One region of the Clostridium hominis genome, then DNA from elsewhere that is predicted to be linked to it. Evidence: predicted binding sites of a transcription regulator. Region 1 holds the regulator's gene; the other holds the start of a gene.

The links. Region 1 encodes CtsR, which represses protease genes until heat stress. Its sites were predicted from a motif close to AAGGTCAANNAAGGTCAAAT; they were not measured.
Region 2: a site for CtsR is predicted at 6,818-6,837, ahead of clpB (ATP-dependent chaperone ClpB). Genes of this name have one in related genera too.

Annotation. Positions count from the first base shown of each region.
Region 1 is NZ_JACOOO010000047.1:382-10,599, forward strand. It holds tRNA gene H8S20_RS18550 (tRNA-Phe) at 1-34, shown strand, start outside; tRNA gene H8S20_RS18555 (tRNA-Cys) at 40-114, shown strand; gene H8S20_RS18560 (magnesium transporter CorA family protein) at 280-1,227, opposite strand; gene H8S20_RS18565 (hypothetical protein) at 1,456-1,959, shown strand; gene H8S20_RS18570 (zinc-binding metallopeptidase family protein) at 1,973-3,127, opposite strand; gene H8S20_RS18575 (sigma factor G inhibitor Gin) at 3,259-3,450, shown strand; gene H8S20_RS18580 (dTMP kinase) at 3,495-4,172, shown strand; gene darA (cyclic di-AMP receptor DarA) at 4,314-4,643, shown strand; gene H8S20_RS18590 (DNA polymerase III subunit delta') at 4,671-5,603, shown strand; gene H8S20_RS18595 (PSP1 domain-containing protein) at 5,609-6,514, shown strand; gene H8S20_RS18600 (heavy-metal-associated domain-containing protein) at 6,525-6,731, shown strand; gene fdxA (4Fe-4S ferredoxin) at 6,827-6,997, shown strand; gene H8S20_RS18610 (MBL fold metallo-hydrolase) at 7,034-7,663, opposite strand; gene H8S20_RS18615 (CtsR family transcriptional regulator) at 7,850-8,305, shown strand; gene H8S20_RS18620 (ATP-dependent Clp protease ATP-binding subunit) at 8,385-10,218, shown strand, end outside.
Region 2 is NZ_JACOOO010000033.1:59,718-69,935, reverse strand. It holds gene H8S20_RS14485 (YkvA family protein) at 1-661, shown strand, start outside; gene H8S20_RS14480 (ribonuclease H1 domain-containing protein) at 682-1,299, shown strand; gene H8S20_RS14475 (YtxH domain-containing protein) at 1,373-1,537, shown strand; gene H8S20_RS14470 (helix-turn-helix domain-containing protein) at 1,692-2,993, shown strand; gene H8S20_RS14465 (helix-turn-helix domain-containing protein) at 3,010-4,269, shown strand; gene H8S20_RS14460 (helix-turn-helix domain-containing protein) at 4,589-6,649, opposite strand; gene clpB (ATP-dependent chaperone ClpB) at 6,888-9,494, shown strand; gene H8S20_RS20510 (YitT family protein) at 9,655-10,218, shown strand, end outside.

The DNA of each region.
Region 1 (10,218 bases):
CGTGTCCCTGGTTCGATTCCTGGTCGAGCCACCAGGTATGGCGCCATAGCCAAGTGGTAAGGCAGAGGTCTGCAAAACCTTTATTCATCAGTTCAAATCTGATTGGCGCCTCCAAAAAACCTACAAGCATTGCTTGTAGGTTTTTATTTTTGCTTAATAGCAAAGTTTATATATTTTAGATTTATATTCATTAAAAAAATATACACAAAAAAACAATATATCCACAGGTAAATTTTATTTACCTGTGGATATATTTTATATTAGTGGATAACTATTAAATTAACTAAACATATCTTTCTTATATAAAAGTATTGCAACAAACCCTGTTAATAGGAATGTAAAAATCATTATTATATTAAAGGCAGCAGGATCATCGGGTTTAAAAGGAAGTAAAACATTCATTCCAAATATACCACCAATGATAGTTGGAATAGCCATTAATATTGTAACTGATGCTAATACCTTCATAACTATATTAAGATTATTTGAAATTACTGAAGCAAAGAAGTCCATTGTACTTGCAAGTATATTACTATATATATCAGTCATTTCAATTGCTTGCTTATTTTCAATAATAACATCTTCTAAAACATCTTGGTCTTCAGGATATTTCTGCATTATTTCAAGCTTCAGCATCTTCTCTAATGTTATTTCATTTGCTTTAAGTGAAGTAGAGAAATAAACAAGAGATTTCTCTAATGAATGAAGTTGTATAAGTTCTCTATTTTTCATTGACTTATGTAATCTTTTTTCAATCATTAAACTTTTTTTGTCAATTTGTCTTAAATATATTAAATAATATGTAGAAACTCTATTTAATATTTGAAGAATGAATCTTGATTTTTTAAATGAGAAGAAAGATTTGACCTTATTGTTTATAAAATCAGTTAATATTCTACTGTTTTTTAAGCAAACAGTTACTATTTGCTTTTCAGAATGAATAATTGCTAAGGGATATGTATCATATGTTAAAGAGTTATCTTCCATTTCTGTAAAAGGAATATCTACTATTACTAAAAGATAACCATCTTCAAAGTCAATACGAGAAGTTTCTTCATCATCTAAAGGAGCTCTTAAAAAACTTAAGGGAACTCCTGTCTTTTTTGAAACTAATATAATTTCTTCCTCAGTAGGAGCTACCATATTGACCCAACATCCAGGTTCAATACTATTTAAAGCTTTTAAATGAGGATTTGTTTCACTTAAGCTTTTGTATATCTTAATCATAGGATACCTCCAATAAATTGTGTAATATTATTATATTTATTAGTATATCATAATAAAATTAGTAATAGATTTAAAACCTTAGATTAAGGTAGATTTTTTAAAGATTTATTGACTATTTTCATATAACCTAAGAATAAGACGAAATTTAGGAATGGAATTATACTATAATAATTAGTATAATCATAACATTGTCAAAATTATTATATTTTATGGGGGATATATATTATCATGCATAGAGAAGTTGTACACGGAAGGAAAATTCCTGCTATAATGATATCACTACTAGCTATAACTATTGCTTTATATGCCATTGAAATTGCTGAAATAATGGTAGGTAAAACTTTTCAAGTTTATAGAGTAATAGAAGTTGTTTTATTACTAATGATAGTATTTGTATTATTTAAGGAATTTAAACGCTGTAGTTTATCTTATAAATATTCAATCATTGCAGATAAGTTAATAATCAATAAATTAAATTGTAAAGGAGATAATATCTTAGAAAGCATAAGAATGCAAGATATTGTTTTTATAGGTAAGAGAGTTGAGATACCTAAAAAGCTATCAAAGATTAAATCACATGGTAGTTACTTAAGTACTATAACTACTTCTAAGAAGTGTTATTGTGTATATAAAAAAAATGGACAACTAATTAAATTTTCATTTGAACCAAGTGAAAGATTATTAAGAAGAGTATATGATAAAGTTAATATAATAAATGGTGAAGCTAATTAAATAGCTTCACCATTTATTTTTCTTTAAAAAATTCATCTTTAATTTCATTTAATAAAGTATTATTTGTTATTAAATCTACTGCAGTAGCTGCTAATGCTAATGAAGCCTTCATAGATTGCTCAAAAGCAAAGTTAGATATTGTAGCTTCTGAAAATTCTTTAGTGCCGTATCTAATTCTATTATCTTCAATTATATTTACATAAGGATGTATACAAGGAACAGTTTTACTTACTATACCAATGCTTAATCCTGAACGAACATCTTTTGGTGAACCAATATCGATTATTCCATTCTCCTTTAGATTATGACTAAATAATCTATTTAAAGTTCTATTAGTAATCAATTCTTCATTAGGACACTCATATAGAGAAAAGGAATATTGAACTCTAATAAGTTTAGAGACATATATAGCTATTTCTCTTAATTTATTTTCTGCTATTTTTGCTATATCCATTTCTGTAGCTCTTATATAAAATTGAGCTTCACTTTCCATTGGAAGTAGAAGTGGAGTAAAGCCACCTTGAGATAGTATTGAATTAACCTCAACATCTTTAGGGAATCCTTTTAATATAGAATTTAGGATATTAAAAGTTAATAATATACCATCTAAAGATGTATAAGTATCGTTGTTTAAAAAGCTTAAACCACTATTGCCTAATAATTTGATTTTTAAAGGGACTATGGCAGCAGAAGTACCACTTTCATTGGTTGTTACATCAGGATGTGCTACTAATACCGCATCGATATCTTCAAAAACTCCTTGTTTAACCATGATGGATTTTGTACCACCACGATATTCACCTGGGCAGCCAATTACTATAGCAGTTCCACCTATATTCTCAATAACCTTAGAAAGGGCTAAGGAAGCTCCTAAGGATATAGTGGTTAATAAATTATGCCCAGTTAAATGTCCTTCTCCGGGGACAGCATCATACTCACATAAAAAGCATATCTTAGGATAAGTATTTCCTTTTGAAGCATAAAAAGATGTTTCTAAATCAAGAAAATTCTTTTTCACATCAAACCCATGTGATTCTAATAAATTACATATAGAATCACAGGCAGAGAATTCCTTATAGCTATCTTCAGGATTATCATATAACTTTTGGTTTAGGTCATGTAATTCATCATAACATGTAGATAAATAAGAAATCATTTCTTGGTTCATTTAGTGATTCCTCCATTTTAAAGTTTTAATATTATTTTCCCATAAAATATTTATTTTATAGCTTTTTTAGATTAAAGTATAAAAATATTAATTCTTGTCCAAAATTTAATATTAGATAGGGAGGGGTTAAAATGATTAATAACAAAGAAATAATCGTAAAAAAGAAAAGATATTGTAAAATTTGTGGTGAGGCTCATTATGATGGTATAATGATTATAAAAAGTTTCATATGTGATAATTGTGTAAATAGCATCACTAATGAAGAGTTTGATGATAAGCAATATGAAGATATGAAAAACAAAATAAAAGATATATTATTTTAGAAGTTAAGTAATATACCCTACATACTTGAAAGGTGGGCTTATTTATGGGTAAAGGTAAATTAATTATTATAGAGTCAGGATCAGATGCTAGCGGAAAAGCAACTCAATCTAAAAAGTTATATGAAAGACTTATTAATGAAGGTTATAATTGTATGAAAATAACTTTTCCAGATTACGATAGCGAATCTTCTGCGTTAGTAAAGATGTATTTAAGAGGTGACTTCGGAAGTAATCCTAATGATGTTAGTCCTTATGTAGCATCAACTTTCTATGCTGCTGATAGATATGCATCTTTTAAAACAAAGTGGGAAAATTTCTATAATGAAGGCGGAATAATAATATCAGATAGATATACTACTTCAAACATGGTACATCAAGCAGCTAAAATGGATGAAGAAGAAAAAGAGAAATTTTTAAACTGGTTATGGGACTTAGAATTTAACTTATATGGTATACCAGAACCAGATCAAGTTATATTCCTAGATGTAGATCCTATGGTAAGTCAACAGTTAATGAAAAATAGATTGAACAAGATAACCGGTGAAGAAGAAAAGGATATTCATGAAAGCAATGAAGAGTACTTAGTAAATTCATATAATAATTCACTAAAGATTGCGGATAAATATAGCTGGAATAAAGTTAAATGTACTGAAGGAACAGCATTAAGAACTATTGATGATATCCATGAAGAGATATACAAGAAGGTGAAAGAAACAATCTAAAAAGTTAGAAGAGACTTACAAATTAAACTATTGTAAAATTATAGATATATTTTGCGTAAAACTAACATAAAAAGTATTAAAACACTTAAATAATATGATAAAATAATATAAAAGGGAAATATATTGAGTGGAGGTAATTTTATGAAGTTAGTAATAGCAATAGTACAAGATGATGACGCATTAGATTTAATTGAAGAACTTAACGATAAAGGTTTCAGGGTTACTAAATTAGCGACTACTGGAGGTTTCTTAAAATCTGGTAACACAACATTAATGATAGGTGTAGAAAAAGAGAAAGTTACTGATGTAGTTAAAGTAGTTGAAGATGTTTGTAAGATGAGAAAAGAAATAATACCAACTCCAACTACTATGTCTAATGGAACAGGTATGTATATGCCATATCCTATGGAAGTGGAAGTAGGAGGAGCTACTATCTTTGTATTAGATGTAGACCAATTTATTAAAGTATAAATTTATAAATGAAAAAGAGGCGTGAGTATGAGAAAGTTTATTGGGTACAAAGACTTAATTATAAATTTCAACAAGCGATGTTCAAATGGAACTCTTTCTCATGCACACCTTATTTGTGGTGAGGATGGAATAGGAAAGAGCGTCCTAGCTTTAAATCTAGCTAAACTAATATTAAAAGGCGACTTAGATAGGGAATATGTAGATATTATAAATTATAAGCCTGAAAAAACTTCTTTTGGAGTAGATGACGTAAGAGGTATTATAGAGGAAGTTCAAAAAAAGCCTTTTGAGGGAGATAAGAAGGTAATTATTATTCATGAAGGTAATAAACTTACAGTTCAAGCTCAAAATGCATTATTAAAAACTATAGAGGAACCTCCTTTAGGGGTTTACATAATAATACTATGTGAAAGTTTAGAGTTGGTTCTAGATACTATAAAGTCTAGATGTGAAATATTTAAATTAACGCCATTATCAAAAGAAGAATTATACGAGTATGTTGAAATAAAAGGCTATGATAAAAATGCACCAGAAACGAAGGCAGCTATAGCATTTAGTTCAGGAATTCCTGGAAGAATAGATAGATATCTTAATGATGATAAGCTTAAAGAATTAAGAGATAAAGTTATAATGTTATTAATTAAAATAACAAAAAATGATCCCGAAGCTCTTTTAGAAGAAGAAGAAGTTTTAAATTCTTATAAAGGAGATAAAGAAGAAGTGCTAAGTATAATTGGGGATTTCATAAGAGACATATTAATACATAAGGAAATAGAAAACGAAAATCTAATTATAAATAGTGATAAGATAAATGAAATAAAAGAGCTTACTAGAGAAATGTCCTTTAGAAAGCTAAATAATTTAATAAGTAGTATTGAAGAAGCTAGAAGAAACATTAAAAGTAATGTCAATTGGGCAATAACTATAAGGGTTATGCTTATGAGCTTTTTGGAGGTTTAAAAAGGATGATAAAAGTCGTAGGAGTGAGATTTAAAAAGGCAGGAAAGATATATTATTTTGATCCAACTGATTTAAAAATAGAAAAAGGTAATTATGTAGTTGTAGAAACAGCTAGAGGAATAGAATTTGGTGAATGTGTAATTGGAATAAAGGAAGTAAGAGAAGAAGATATAGTAGCACCACTTAAGAGTGTTATTAGAATAGCTTCACAAGAAGATATAGATAAGCATTTTGATAATAAAGCTAAAGAAGAAGAAGCTTTTAATATATGCTTTAATAAGATTCAAGAACATAATTTAACAATGAAGCTTATCGATGTAGAGTACACATTTGATAATAATAAAGTTATATTCTACTTTACTGCAGATGGAAGAGTAGATTTTAGAGAGTTAGTTAAGGATTTAGCTACTATATTTAAAACACGTATTGAGTTAAGACAAATAGGAGTTAGAGATGAAGCTAAGATGCTAGGTGGATTAGGACCTTGTGGAAGACCTATGTGTTGCTCATCATTTTTAGGTGATTTTGCATCAGTTTCTATAAAGATGGCTAAAGAACAAAATTTATCTCTAAATCCAACAAAGATATCAGGGATATGCGGACGTCTTATGTGTTGTTTAAATTATGAGCAAAGTACATATGAAGATATTAGAAAGAGAATGCCTCAGGTTGGTTCAATAGTCAAAACTGAGGAGGGAACAGGAGAAGTTATAAGTAATAATACTGTTAAGGAAACAGTAAGAGTAAAATATAAGAGAGCTGGAGAAGAAGTAATTAATGACTTTAATATAGATAATATCGAATTAATAGAAGGCAATTATGAAGATTCAGTAGATGATTCAGATATTAAGTTAGAGATAAGTTCTGAAGAAGATAAAAAATTCATTAAGGCATTAATTAAAGACAACTAAGGAGGAGATTATGAAAATATCAATAAGAATTTATAATTTAAATAAGTCTGCTGATATAACAACTATTAGAAATATACTCACAAATGAAGAAGGTATAGTAGCTTGCGAAATAAATAAAGTTAAAAAAGAAGTTCAAATAGTGTATGATAATTTAACAATAACATCAGAAGATATTATAAATCTTATTGAAATGGCGGGATATATGATCGAGAGTTAGTGTCAAACTTTATGTCATGTATTAAAAATACTTTGAAAAAAATATTGACTATGATACAATAGAGATGAAATTTAATAAGTGAGGGGGTTTTTTTAATGGCATACGTAATAGAAGACTCATGCGTAAACTGTGGAGCTTGTGCAGCTGAATGTCCAGTTAACGCTATTAGCCAAGGAGATACTCAATTCGTTATAGATGCAGATACTTGTATCGATTGCGGAAACTGTGCAAATGTTTGTCCAGTTGGAGCACCAGTAGCTGAATAGTTGATTGAAAGGGTCACCAAAGTGGTGACTCTTTTTTTAATGCTTTAAAAGCACAGTTAACGGTGTATTATTAGGAAAATCTTTAATATTAATTTCAGAAGTATTTGTGTTAAAAATATTTTTGCATTTAGATATATAGTCTAAGGGACCATTAAAATAAAAATCACAATTATCACATTTATAGCACATTGGTATAATATATTTAGGAGTAAGTAGCTCTGATAATTTATAACTTTCACTACCATTTAAACAGATATTTCCACCAATAGGAAGAAATAGAACATCTACATTTTTCAATGTATTTATTATTTCAGCATTAAGAAAATGTCCTAAATAGCCAAGGTGACATAGTCTTAACCCATCTATTTCATAAAGGTATATATAGTTTTTACCACGTTTTAATCCTTCAACAGCATCACTATATGATAAATAACCTTTAATCTTAATATTATTTTCACTATAAATTTCATCACGTGTGACTATCTTAGCACCATATTTACTTAAATCAAAGTTACTTATTTTATGAAAATCCTTGCTAAATGTTATTATATCAACAGTAGTATCTAAATCTAAAAGTTCTAATGGAGTAAAGGGGTCTATAAGAATTTTTTTTGATAAAGATGTTTTTATTAAAAAAGTACTATTTCCTAGCCATTTAATCTGCACTTGTTATCACATCCTAAAATCTTGTTTAACATCTATATTTTAAGAGTATTGACTAAATAAAACCTAAATATTACAGAAATTAAATGAATTTTATTTAAAAGGGAAAACTTTAAAGATAGACACTTAAAAAATATTTGTATATAATTAAAGTCAAAGAAAGTCAAAGATGTTTAGGAAGGTGTTTTTATGGCAAGAATATCAGATGTTATAGCTGAATTTATAAATAATATGCTAGAAGAGAAAAGTAGCAAGGAAATAATAATTCAGAGAAACGATTTAGCTGATAAATTTAATTGTGCCCCATCACAAATCAACTACGTATTGACTACTAGGTTTAGCCATGAAAGAGGTTATATTATAGAGAGTAGAAGAGGCGGAGGCGGGTATATAGTAATTAAGAAAATATCACATGATAATAATGAAAAAATTGCTATGATGCTTAACGAATCTATTGGTAGAAGTATTACTTATCAAGGAGCATTATCTTTAGTTCACTACTTATTAGAATTAAGCTTAGTAACTGAAAGGGAATGTGAGCTTATAAAAATGTCTGTTAACGATAGGAATTTAACATCAGTGGAAGATAAAAATAAAGTTAGAGCAGATATATTAAGGGGTATGATGGCTGTTATTTTATCATAGTAATTAATATAAATTTAAATTTAATAGTTAATTAATTAAATTTTATATAAATTATAACCTAGGGTATGGAGGTATAAGAATGATATTTGGGAGGTTTACTGAAAGAGCACAAATAGTTCTGATAGAAGCACAGCAAGAGTCTCAAAAGTTTAAGCATGGGTATATAGGAACTGAACATGTACTTTTAGGGATATTAAAAGAAAATGGGTATGCTAGTCAATTATTAACTACTAAAGGATTAACTATAGATAAGGTTAGAAGTCTTACAGAAGAGTATTTAGGCTTTGGAGATGAAGAGATATTATCAGGAGATATATTATTAACTCCTAGAACAAAAAGATTATTTGATGATAGCTTAGAGGTAGCAAGAAAATATGGTCAAAATTTTATTACTCCAGAGCATATTTTATTATCTTTAATTAACGATGGTGAAGGTGTAGCTTATGCAATACTTACAAGTTGTAAAGCTGATATTAACTCAATGAAAGATGATGTAGAGAAATATATCACGGGAAGTGAATTAAAAGAAGTTAAAAAGACTCCTTCAAAAGAAAAGAAGAGTAATAAAACACCTATGTTAGATCAATACAGCAGAGATTTAACTCAATTAGCAAAGGATCAAAAATTGGATCCTGTCGTAGGAAGAGATAGTGAGACACAAAGAGTTTTAGAGATTTTATGTAGAAGAGTTAAAAATAATCCATGTTTAATTGGTGAACCAGGTGTTGGAAAGACTGCAGTAATAGAAGGATTAGCTCAAAGAATAATTTTAGGTGATATTCCAGAAAGTCTAAAAGATAAAAGGATTTTAACTTTAGATATAACTGCTATGGTTGCTGGGGCTAAATATAGAGGAGAATTTGAAGATAGATTAAAGAAAATTATGGCTGAATTACGTCAGGAAGAGGACATAATTGTATTTATAGATGAAATACACACTATAGTTGGAGCTGGAGGAGCTGAAGGGGCAATAGACGCATCTAATATTTTAAAACCTGCATTAGCAAGAGGGGAAATAAAGTGTATTGGTGCAACTACTATAGATGAGTATAGAAAGCATATAGAAAAAGATGCAGCATTAGAAAGAAGATTTCAACCAGTAAATATTGATGAGCCATCTCCAGAGGATACTTTACAGATATTATTTGGACTAAGAGATAAATATGAAGCACATCACAAAGTTAAGATAACCGACGAAGCATTAAAAATGGCAGTTAGTTTAGGAGAAAGATATATAAATGATAGGTATATGCCAGATAAGGCAATAGACTTAATTGATGAAGCGGCAGCAAAGGTAAGAATATCTAAGCTAACATTGCCACCTGAAATAAAGGAAAAAGAAGTAGCTATAGAAAAAGCTATAAATGAAAAAGAGGATGCCATAAAAAATCAAGATTTTGAAAAAGCTGCTAATCTAAGAGATAAAGAAAAGCAGTTAAGAGACGAGTTTTATGAAATTCAAAATAGATGGAACACAAAGAATTGTTCTGAAGTTTATCTTGTAGATGAAGAAGATGTAGCTAAAGTAGTATCAACTTGGACTAAGGTTCCTATAGCACGACTTACAGAAAAGGAATCAGATAGACTTATACATTTAGAAGATATATTAAAAGAGAAGGTTATCGGTCAAGATGATGCAATAAGTGCTATATCAAGAGCTGTAAAGAGAGCAAGAATTGGACTTAAGGATCCTAATAGGCCTATAGGAACTTTTATATTCTGTGGACCAACAGGAGTTGGAAAGACAGAGTTATCAAAAGCTTTAGCTGAATCTATGTTTGGTAATATGAATAATCTTATACGATTAGATATGTCAGAATATATGGAGAAGCATTCAGTTTCAAGACTTATAGGATCACCACCAGGATATATAGGATATGATGAAGGTGGGCAACTATCAGAGGCTGTTAGAA
Region 2 (10,218 bases), on a different contig from region 1:
AGGAATAACTTATAATGAAGGTAAGGTTAATATTCAATATAAATATATATTAAAGGATGTTCCTTATATAGATTTTGCGATAAATGACTTAAGATTATTAGATGATAAGTTAGTTGTTGGAGTTAATAATGTTTCTATTTCCTTAGGGGGAGAGCTTAAAAAGGAAGTTAAGCTATTCAAGGAAGAGGAAAATGAAGAGGAATTAAGAGAAGCTGAGGAAAGAGGTAAGACTGAAGATATATATACAGTTGGAAGAGAAAAATTATCAGAAAAGCTTCCTGAAAAAGTTAAGAAGTATTCTGATTATATTTTTGTAATACCTGATATAGCAGCTTTATTAACAAGATTGTTAAAGGATAATAGAGTATCACTTAAGACGAAGTTAATAATATCTGGATCTATAGCTTATATAGTTGTACCTACAGATATAATTCCAGATAAGATACCGTTTATAGGTAAAATAGATGAATTAGCAGTTGCATTTTTTGCTTTAAATAGAATTGTAAAAGATGTTCCCTTGCATATAATTTTAGAAAATTGGCAAGGTAAAAATGATATAATATTAGTAATAAAAAATTTAATAGAATATATAACAAACTTTACAGCAGCTCAAAATGTTGAAACTTTATATGAGTTTGTTGAAGAAGTTTTATCTGTTTAGTAATGAAAGGAAGATAAAGTTTGAAATATTACGCGGTTTATAGAGGAAAATCAGGAGCGCCTAAAATTTTTAATTCTTGGGATGAATGTAAAAAGGAAGTTATAGGGTTTAAAGGTGCTATCTACAAAAGTTTTACTTCAGAAAAAGAAGCTATAGATTTTATTGCATTGAATGCAGAAGTAAAATCTGTAAGCACAGTTAAAAAAGATGAGAATTGCAATGAAGGATTATGTATATATGTAGATGGAAGCTTTATGATAGAAAAAGGAAATTATTCATTTGGACTAGTTGCAGTAGAGGATGGAGAGGTTATACACAAAGATAATGGTAAAGGCTTTGATGAGGAGGCTATTGCACTTAGAAATGTTTCGGGAGAAGTACTTGGAGCACAAAAAGCTGTAGAATTTGCTTTAGATAAAGGTTACAAAGAAGTTACTATAGCTTATGATTATCAAGGCGTTGAATCTTGGGCGATAGGTACATGGAAGAGAAATAATAGAATAACTCAAGATTATAATAAGTTTATGCAAGAAAAAATGAATTTTATTGATATAAAATTTAAAAAAATTAAAGGGCATAGTGGTGATAAGTACAATGATATGGCAGATATGCTTGCAAAGGAAGCTTTAAGTAAATAAATTTTAACACGTTTAGAATAACAAAAAATACACATAATAATATTAATAAAGTTATTAAGAGAGGTGTATTAATATGTTTAAGAGATTTGCAACCGGAATTGTAGTAGGAGCAGCTGCTGCTATTGTTATTTTACCACAGCTTGATAGAAAGACTCAAAGAGCTGTAAGAAGAACTGGAAAGAAAATGTGTTGTATGGTAGGGGATGCATATGATAATGTATTACATTATATAAAATAGTATAAAAACTGTTATGAATATTTTTCATAACAGTTTTCTTATAAGTGGAATAAAATATATACTTTTTTGAATAAAATTATGATATAATTAAAAATAATTAAAGATTTTTTTGAAAATTACAATAAATTGTAAAAAGAAGAGGGAAGAGTAGAATATGGAGATTCTTTCATTAGGAGAAAAGATAAAAAGGAAAAGAAAAGAATTAAATATGACGCTAAAAGATTTGGCGGCAAATAGAATTACTCCAGGTCAAATAAGTTTAGTAGAGTCAGGAAGGTCCAATCCATCTATGGATTTATTAGAGTATTTAGCAGAGAATCTTCAAACTTCTGTTGAGTATCTTATGGAGTCAGAAGAAAGTCAAGCAGAGAAAATTTGTGTTTTTTATGAAGGAACTGCAGAATCATATGTATTAAGTGGAGATTTTGTAAGTGCAGAAAAATACATTGAAAATGCGTTATATTATGCTGAAAAATTTGGATTAGAATATAGAAAAGCAAAGAATTTATATATTAGAGCTAATGTGGCTATGAAAAATGGAGAGTTAGCTCTAGCTCAACAAATATATCTTTCGGCAAATGTTATATTTATAAAAAATAATAAATATGAGGAAGTAACTAATACATTCCTTAATTTAGGGAAGATTACTCTAAAGTTAAAGGCATATCATTCTGCAACTAGTTATTTAAGACAAGCTGAAAAAGTTTATTTAGATAATGAAATAGGAAATGATTTATTGCTAGGAGAGATATATTATCAAATGGCAGAAGCATATTTTAAAATAGATAACATATCAAAAGCTATGAATTATTCATTCCTTGCAAAAGAAAAATTTGAGCAGGTATATGATGAGGAGGGATATGCCAAAACACTTCTTGGTATATCAGAAAAATATAGCGAAAATGGTGATTTATCAAATGCTATAAAGTATTCTAAGAAAGCATTGGAGGTATATAGAGAACTTAATAAAGGTAATCATATAGCGCACATTGAAAATAATTTAGGTAAATTGTTTTATGAATTTGAAAACTTTGAAGAATCATTTAAGCATTTAGAAAGAGCTAAAGAGTTAAGAATGAGAAATAGAGATCAAAGAGTAGTTGAGACATTATTTAATATATGCGAAAACTATATAAAGCTTAAGAATATGGAAAAATGTGAAATTACTCTTAAGGAAATTAATCGTGTAATAGATGAAAATGTTATTGAAAATGTTATTGAATATAATCTTTTATGGTACAGGGTATATACTATAAAAGAGATGTATAAAGAGGCGGAAAATATACTTATAGATACATTCAATTTAGCTAAAGCAAATGGATTGTCAAAGAAGGCTGCACAAGTTGCTATTATGATAGGGAAATTCTATATTGATTGGAAAAAAGATAGTGAAGCAGCTAAATATTTAGATCAAGGTGTAAATATATTGAAAGAGCTAGGCGTTTTGAATAATTAATTTACTGGGGGTAGCAATGGAAATATTATCAACAGGAGACAAGATAAGAAGAGCAAGAATATACGAAGGCATAACTTTAAAAGAGTTATGTGGAGATAAAATATCAATTTCTAAAATGAGTTGTATTGAAAATGGAAAGATTAAAGCTGATGAAAATACACTGAGATACATTGCAGAAAAGTTAAAAGTAAATTATGACTACTTAGTTCAAGATATAAGGGGACAAATAGAAGAAAATATAAAAGTAATTGATAAAGGTAACTTACCTAAAGAAGAATTATATGATTTAATTAAATATATACTTGATTATTCGGTGAAGTATGAGTATTATGACTTAGCTTTTATAATTATACATAAATTATTTTTACTATTTAAAAATAATAATAACTTAGAATTTATGCAATTAATAATATCTCAATACTATGAAATATATATAAAAAATGAAATAAGAGAAAATACACTGATTTATTATAAGGATATGGCTACATTTTTTATGACAATAAAAGAATATTATGAGGCTATAAATTATTATGATAAAATACTTGAAATGTTAAAAGAAGATAATCTTTCAGATAGTGATGACTATATACGTGCATCTTTTAATCAAGGTATTTGTTATATGGAAATTGGTGAAATAGAAAAATCTTATTCGTTAGTTGGAAATATTATTAATAAGATAGAATACATAGAAGACATAATTTTAAAGGGGCTTATTTATCATATTTTTGCATGTCTTAGTATATTATCATATAGCATTAATACAGAGAAATATATTAAACTTTCTTATGAATACTTAGAAAGTGATAGAAGTTATTTATCTAAGATTAAGTCAAGGATAGGTAGATATTATTATCAAGTTGGAAATGCTGAAAATGGGAAACAAGAGACATTAGATGCAATGAAAATATCCTGTGAAGGTGAAAGTAATGAATACATAGATGTTTTAATAGATTGTGTTGAAACTTTCTATACTTATAAGGAATATGAAATAGCAGATGAAATGATAGATAAAGCCTTAAATCTGTCTATTTGCTCCGAGGATACAAGTTTAATTGAGAGAGCATATTATTTAAAAGGTATGATTTTACAAAGACAAGGATTATATAGGCAGGCAGAAACATATATGAATATTTCTACTGATTACTTTTTAAAGTCTGCTAATGATGAAGATACATATAAAAGATATACTGAAATGGCAGAGCTATATTATAATATAGGAGAGCCTAGAGAAGCTATAAAATATTTTACTTTAGCAATGAATTTGGAGAAAAATTAATATTAAAATAAGGGCTACTCAGTTGAATAGCCCTTTATTATGTCAAAAAAATATTATTCAATTAAAATTAGTGAAAAAGATTATATATTTGAATCCATAGAGCCCACTTGCTTTTTGATTCACTTAACAACATTGAATTGAAGAATAAACCTCTCATATAAAACATCCTTTCAAAATTCTTTATATTTATATTATATACGAAAGGCTTAAACATAAATATTCACATCGATGTTCAACTTAAAGGTACAATTAGGTTATTATTCTTTAAAAGTTATATATGGAAAACACAAAAATAACATATAAATGTACTGTTAATGTGCTATTTTATGTTTTTTAGAACAATAAGTTTAGCTCCGTACCCCTTTAATTCTGTAATTATATTTAAAACTAGACTCTTTTTTGAATATTTAAATTCTATTTTAGGATAAGAGGCCTTATATAAAATCTCTTTTTCTTCTTTATTTAATCTATCTGGAGATCCCATAGATAGCCAATAATTATAAGATGAACCTATCTTTTCGTTAATTTCATAAGTTGTAATTCTAGTATCATTTTTTAAGTTTACTATGTTAAGAGAAAATTTCTTTTCAAAGGATTTTTTTAATCCCTTACTTGAGTAAACATCTTCATAATTAGCTAATGTATCTATATCATTTCCATGCGAATATAAAAGTATTGCATACTCATCATCGCTTTTAGTTACTATGTAACCATCGTCAATTGATACAATTTCACTTCCTAATTTACTTAAAAGATAATAAGCATAATAAGAAGGTTTTTTTATTGCCATATCATTAATAAGGCCTGGAGCACCGATAAAGACCTCATTTGTTATGTTCATAGCTTTCTCTAAAACATCAAAAGCCCTTAAAAAGTTTAGATGCTTTTCTTTTAAAACAGTATTATGAATAATATATGGTAACATATATGCGGTATCATAAATAGGGTTTAAAGAGTTTATTGAGAAAAATGTTTCTTCTTGAACTTCAAGATCATAATTATCAGTTATAAATGACTTTAAGCCCTCTTTAATATCTGTAGATAAATCTGATGAAAATTGAAAGCAAAAATCAGCTATATCAAAATAATCTATTTGAGAAAAATAATCTATGAAACTAGTAAGTATATTTTTATATTTTTCTAGTGAATACTCTATTGAATCTAAGAGGATTAAAGGTTTTAGAGATATATCTGTTAAAAATTCTAAAACCGCCTTAGCTTTATTCCAATTATAAAATTCAGAATCTATAAATACTCCCATATCGTTATGAAACATTTTTTCAAGTCTACCGTAATCAAAATGTATTTCATCTTGTATTTCTTCTAGTATATCTTTATTATCTTCAATTAATAAATCGAAAGCCTCACCTATATTTATTATATGACCAAAGTCTGGATTAAATATCTTTAATGTCTCATCCATATCTATATGAATATTCCATAACTTATTTTCAAAGTTATATCTATTATATTTTTCTAAAGTATGAGATAAAGATTCTAATGATTCATTTAAAGGCAAAGGATAAAGAACTTTTTCAAGTTCAAATTCTTTTTCTGTAAGAGAAAATTTCTTTCTATATTGAAGAGGAGTACAGTTATAGTACTCTTTAAAGTTTTTATTATAATATCTTACATGGGAAAAACCTACTTCATCAGAAATTTCTGAAATACTTATATCACTATCTAATAAAAGTTTTATTGATTCTTCAACACGAGTTTGGTTTATTAAGTCTGTAAAACTAGACCCGGTTGCGTATTTTATTTCGTGAGAAAGATAGTGTGGACTTAAAAATTCTTTTTTAGCAATATCTTTTAAGGTAATATTATTATTATAATTATTGAATATATATTTTGAAATTCTATGATACCTATCTAATTGTTCTGTTTTTTCCTTAAGCTCTTCTTTCTCAGTAGTTAAGTAATGAAAATTATTTATTAAATGATATAGTAAATTAATTAAAATATCTTCAATTTCCTCGTCGTAATCTTCAAGTTTTTGAACGTATTCACATAGAAGTTTAGCTAAAAACCCTTTAAGCTCATCATATTCCTCACCAACTTGATTAGATGTAGATGTTGTATAGAAAAATACATTTTTAATATCTTTATAATATTTTTCAAAAAAGCTTGGGTCTATATTGAAAATTAAGATTTTATTATCTTCTTTGCTATAAAATTTATGTGCCTCGTCTACATTTATAATTTCTACTTCCTTTTCATTAAGAGTAAAGGAATCAGAATCAATTGTTATCTCTATGGAACCTTTTATCACATATACGATTTCAATAGAATTATGCCAGTGTATTGGATAATTTCTAATATTAAAATATGATACTTTAATTGGTAAATCTAATGGATAACTTATAAATTCCCTTCTCAAAATCTCACCTCAGATTCTTATAAGTTTTTATTATGATACTTATTATACCAATAACTAGGTATAAAAACAAAAGGGGGAGAAATATTAATGGAATAGTTACAAATGAATATATTAATTATTATTATGATTTTATTGGTAAAAAATAAAAATGAAAAATATATAAATTTACTTTGACTTTCTTTGACTTTTGTATTATTATTTTATTAAAGGTAAAAACATTAAATGAGGTGAGTAGAATATGAACGTTGAAAAAATGACATTAAGAGTACAACAAGCATTGAATGATGCTAATTTAACGGCTGTTAAGCACAATCATCAACAAATTGAAATAATTCATCTGTTCTCTGCTCTAGTAGAACAAGAGGATGGATTAATACCAAACATCTTTACTAAGATGGGAATAAATATAAAAATGATGAAGTATGATATAGATCAGGCTTTAAGTAACATGCCTAAAGTAACTGGCGAGGGAGCTAACAATTCATCAGTTTATATAACAAGACAAGTAGAAGAAGTTTTAGTAAAAGCAGATTCAATAGCTAAAGATTTTAAAGATTCTTATATAAGTGTAGAACATTTAATGTTAGCTATTATGGGTGTAGATAAAAACGGGTCAACAAAGAGAATATTAGAAAAATACAATGTAAATAAAGATAGTTTTATGAAGGTTCTATCAGAGGTGAGAGGAAGTCAGAGAGTAGATACACAAGATCCAGAAGGAACTTATGATGCTTTAGCAAAGTATGGTACAAATTTAGTAGAACTTGCAAGAAATCATAAGCTTGATCCTGTAATAGGAAGAGATGAAGAAATAAGAAGGGCAGTTAGAATACTTTCTAGAAGGACTAAGAATAATCCAGTATTAATCGGTGAACCTGGAGTAGGTAAAACAGCTATAGTTGAAGGATTAGCTAATAGAATAGTTAATGGAGATGTACCAGAAGGATTAAAAGATAAGATCATATTTTCGCTAGATATGGGAGCTTTAATTGCTGGTGCTAAATATAGAGGTGAATTTGAAGAAAGATTAAAGGCTGTTTTAAAAGAAGTTCAAAGTAGTGAAGGCAGAATAATTCTGTTTATTGATGAAATTCATACCATAGTTGGAGCAGGCAAAACAGATGGTGCTATGGATGCAGGTAACTTAATTAAGCCATTGCTTGCTAGGGGGGAATTACACTGTATAGGAGCTACGACTTTTGATGAGTATAGACAGTATATTGAAAAAGATAAAGCTCTAGAAAGAAGATTTCAGCCTGTTATAGTTAATGAACCAACTGTAGAAGATGCAATATCAATATTAAGAGGCTTAAAAGAAAGATTTGAAATTCATCATGGAGTAAGAATCCAAGATTCGGCTATAGTTGCTGCTGCAAAGCTTTCAGATAGATATATTTCAGATAGATATTTACCAGATAAAGCTATAGATTTAATTGATGAAGCTGGGGCTATGATAAGAACTGAAATTGATTCATTGCCAGCAGAGCTTGATGAAGTTAGAAGAAAGCTTATTCAAATAGAAATAGAAAAAGAAGCATTATCAAGGGAAAAAGATGAAGGTTCTAAAAAGAAACTTTTGGTACTAGAAAAAGAGTATGCAGAGCTTAAAGCTAAAAATGATGAAATGACTGCTAAGTTTGAAAGAGAAAAGGGAGCTATTGAAAAGTTGAAGGATTTAAAGTCTAAACTTGATACAGCAAGAGGAGAACTTGAAGCAGCTCAAAGAGCTTATGATTATAATAAAGCAGCTCAGATTCAGTATAGTGATATACCTAAGCTAGAAGAAGCTATAAAGCTTATGGAAGTAGAAGTAAAGGAAAATTACGAAGGAGCTTTATTGAAAGAGGAAGTTACTGAAGAGGAAGTATCACAAATTCTTTCAAGATGGACTGGTATTCCTGTAAGTAATCTTTTAGAAGGTGAAAGAGAAAAATTATTAAGATTAGAAGATGAAATGAGTAAGAGAGTAATAGGTCAAGAGGAAGCCGTTACTTCCGTAACATCAGCTATTTTACGAGCAAGAGCTGGACTTAAAGATGAGAATAGACCTATAGGTTCTTTTATCTTCTTAGGGCCTACTGGGGTAGGTAAAACAGAGCTAGCAAAAACATTAGCTAGAAACCTTTTTGATTCTGAGGATAATATTATAAGAATAGATATGTCAGAATATATGGAAAAGCATACTGTATCTAGATTAGTTGGAGCGCCTCCAGGATATGTAGGTTATGATGAAGGTGGTCAATTAACAGAAGCTGTTAGAAGAAAACCATATAGTGTTATATTATTTGATGAAATTGAAAAAGCTCATGAAGATGTATTTAATATATTCTTACAAATATTAGATGATGGTAGATTAACAGATAACAAAGGTAAGACTGTAGATTTTAAAAATACTATAATCATAATGACATCTAATATTGGAAGCAGCTATCTTTTAGAAAATACTTCGGAAGATACTGTAGAGCCTCAAGTAAGAGAAGCTGTAATGAATGAAATGAAGATGAGATTTAAACCAGAGTTCTTAAACAGAGTTGACGATATAATAATGTTTAAGCCTTTAAGTGAAAATGGCATTACTAAGATTATTGATATATTCTTAAGAGAAGTATCAAATAGATTAAAGGATAAAAATATAACTCTAGAAATAACTCCGGAAGCTAAACATATTATGGCTCAAGAAGGATATGATCCTGTATATGGGGCTAGACCTTTAAAGAGATATATTCAAAATACTCTAGAAAATAAGCTTGCTAGAAAGATTATTGCAGGAGAGATAACTTATGGTTCAAATGTTATAATCCATGGAGAAAATGATCAAATTGTAATTAATATTAAGCAAGACTAACTTTAAAATAAGAAGCTGTGATTAATCGCAGTTTCTTATTTTTTTTTTTTTTTTTTTTTTTTTTGTGTGTGTAAAATTTTAGATTATTTATATATGATATATTTAAAATTTATGATAGAATTATTTTTTGTGATAATTATTATTAATGGGGTGAAAAGAAGTGCTTTATAAAGAAGAGATAAAAAAAATTGTAGTTATAATTATAGGTGCTTTAATTTTTTGTTTAGGAGTTAATTTATTTATAGTTCCAGTTGGTTTATATAATGGAGGAGTTGTAGGTATATCTCAAATTATACGTACATTAATAGGAAATTATATATCCATACCAAATAATTTTGATATATCAGGTATTATTAACTTTTTATTAAATATACCGTTATTATTTATAGCTTATAAAAGTATTTCTAAAAAGTTTTTTGTTAGAACGGTAGTAAGTATAGTTTTTCAGACAGTATTCTTTTCAATTATAGCAATACCTGTAGTGCCAATAATTGATGATAGATTAACAGCTTGTTTAATTGGAGGAATAATAACAGGAACAGGTATTGGAATTACATTAAAGGCTGGTGGGTCTGGTGGTGGAATAGATATACTAGGCGTTTATTTTGCTAAGAAGTATTCAGAATTTAGTGTAGGAAAGTTAGGAATGATAATAAATGCAATTATTTATGGAGGTTGTGCAGTTTTATTTGAATTACCAACAGCGATATATTCTATCATTTAT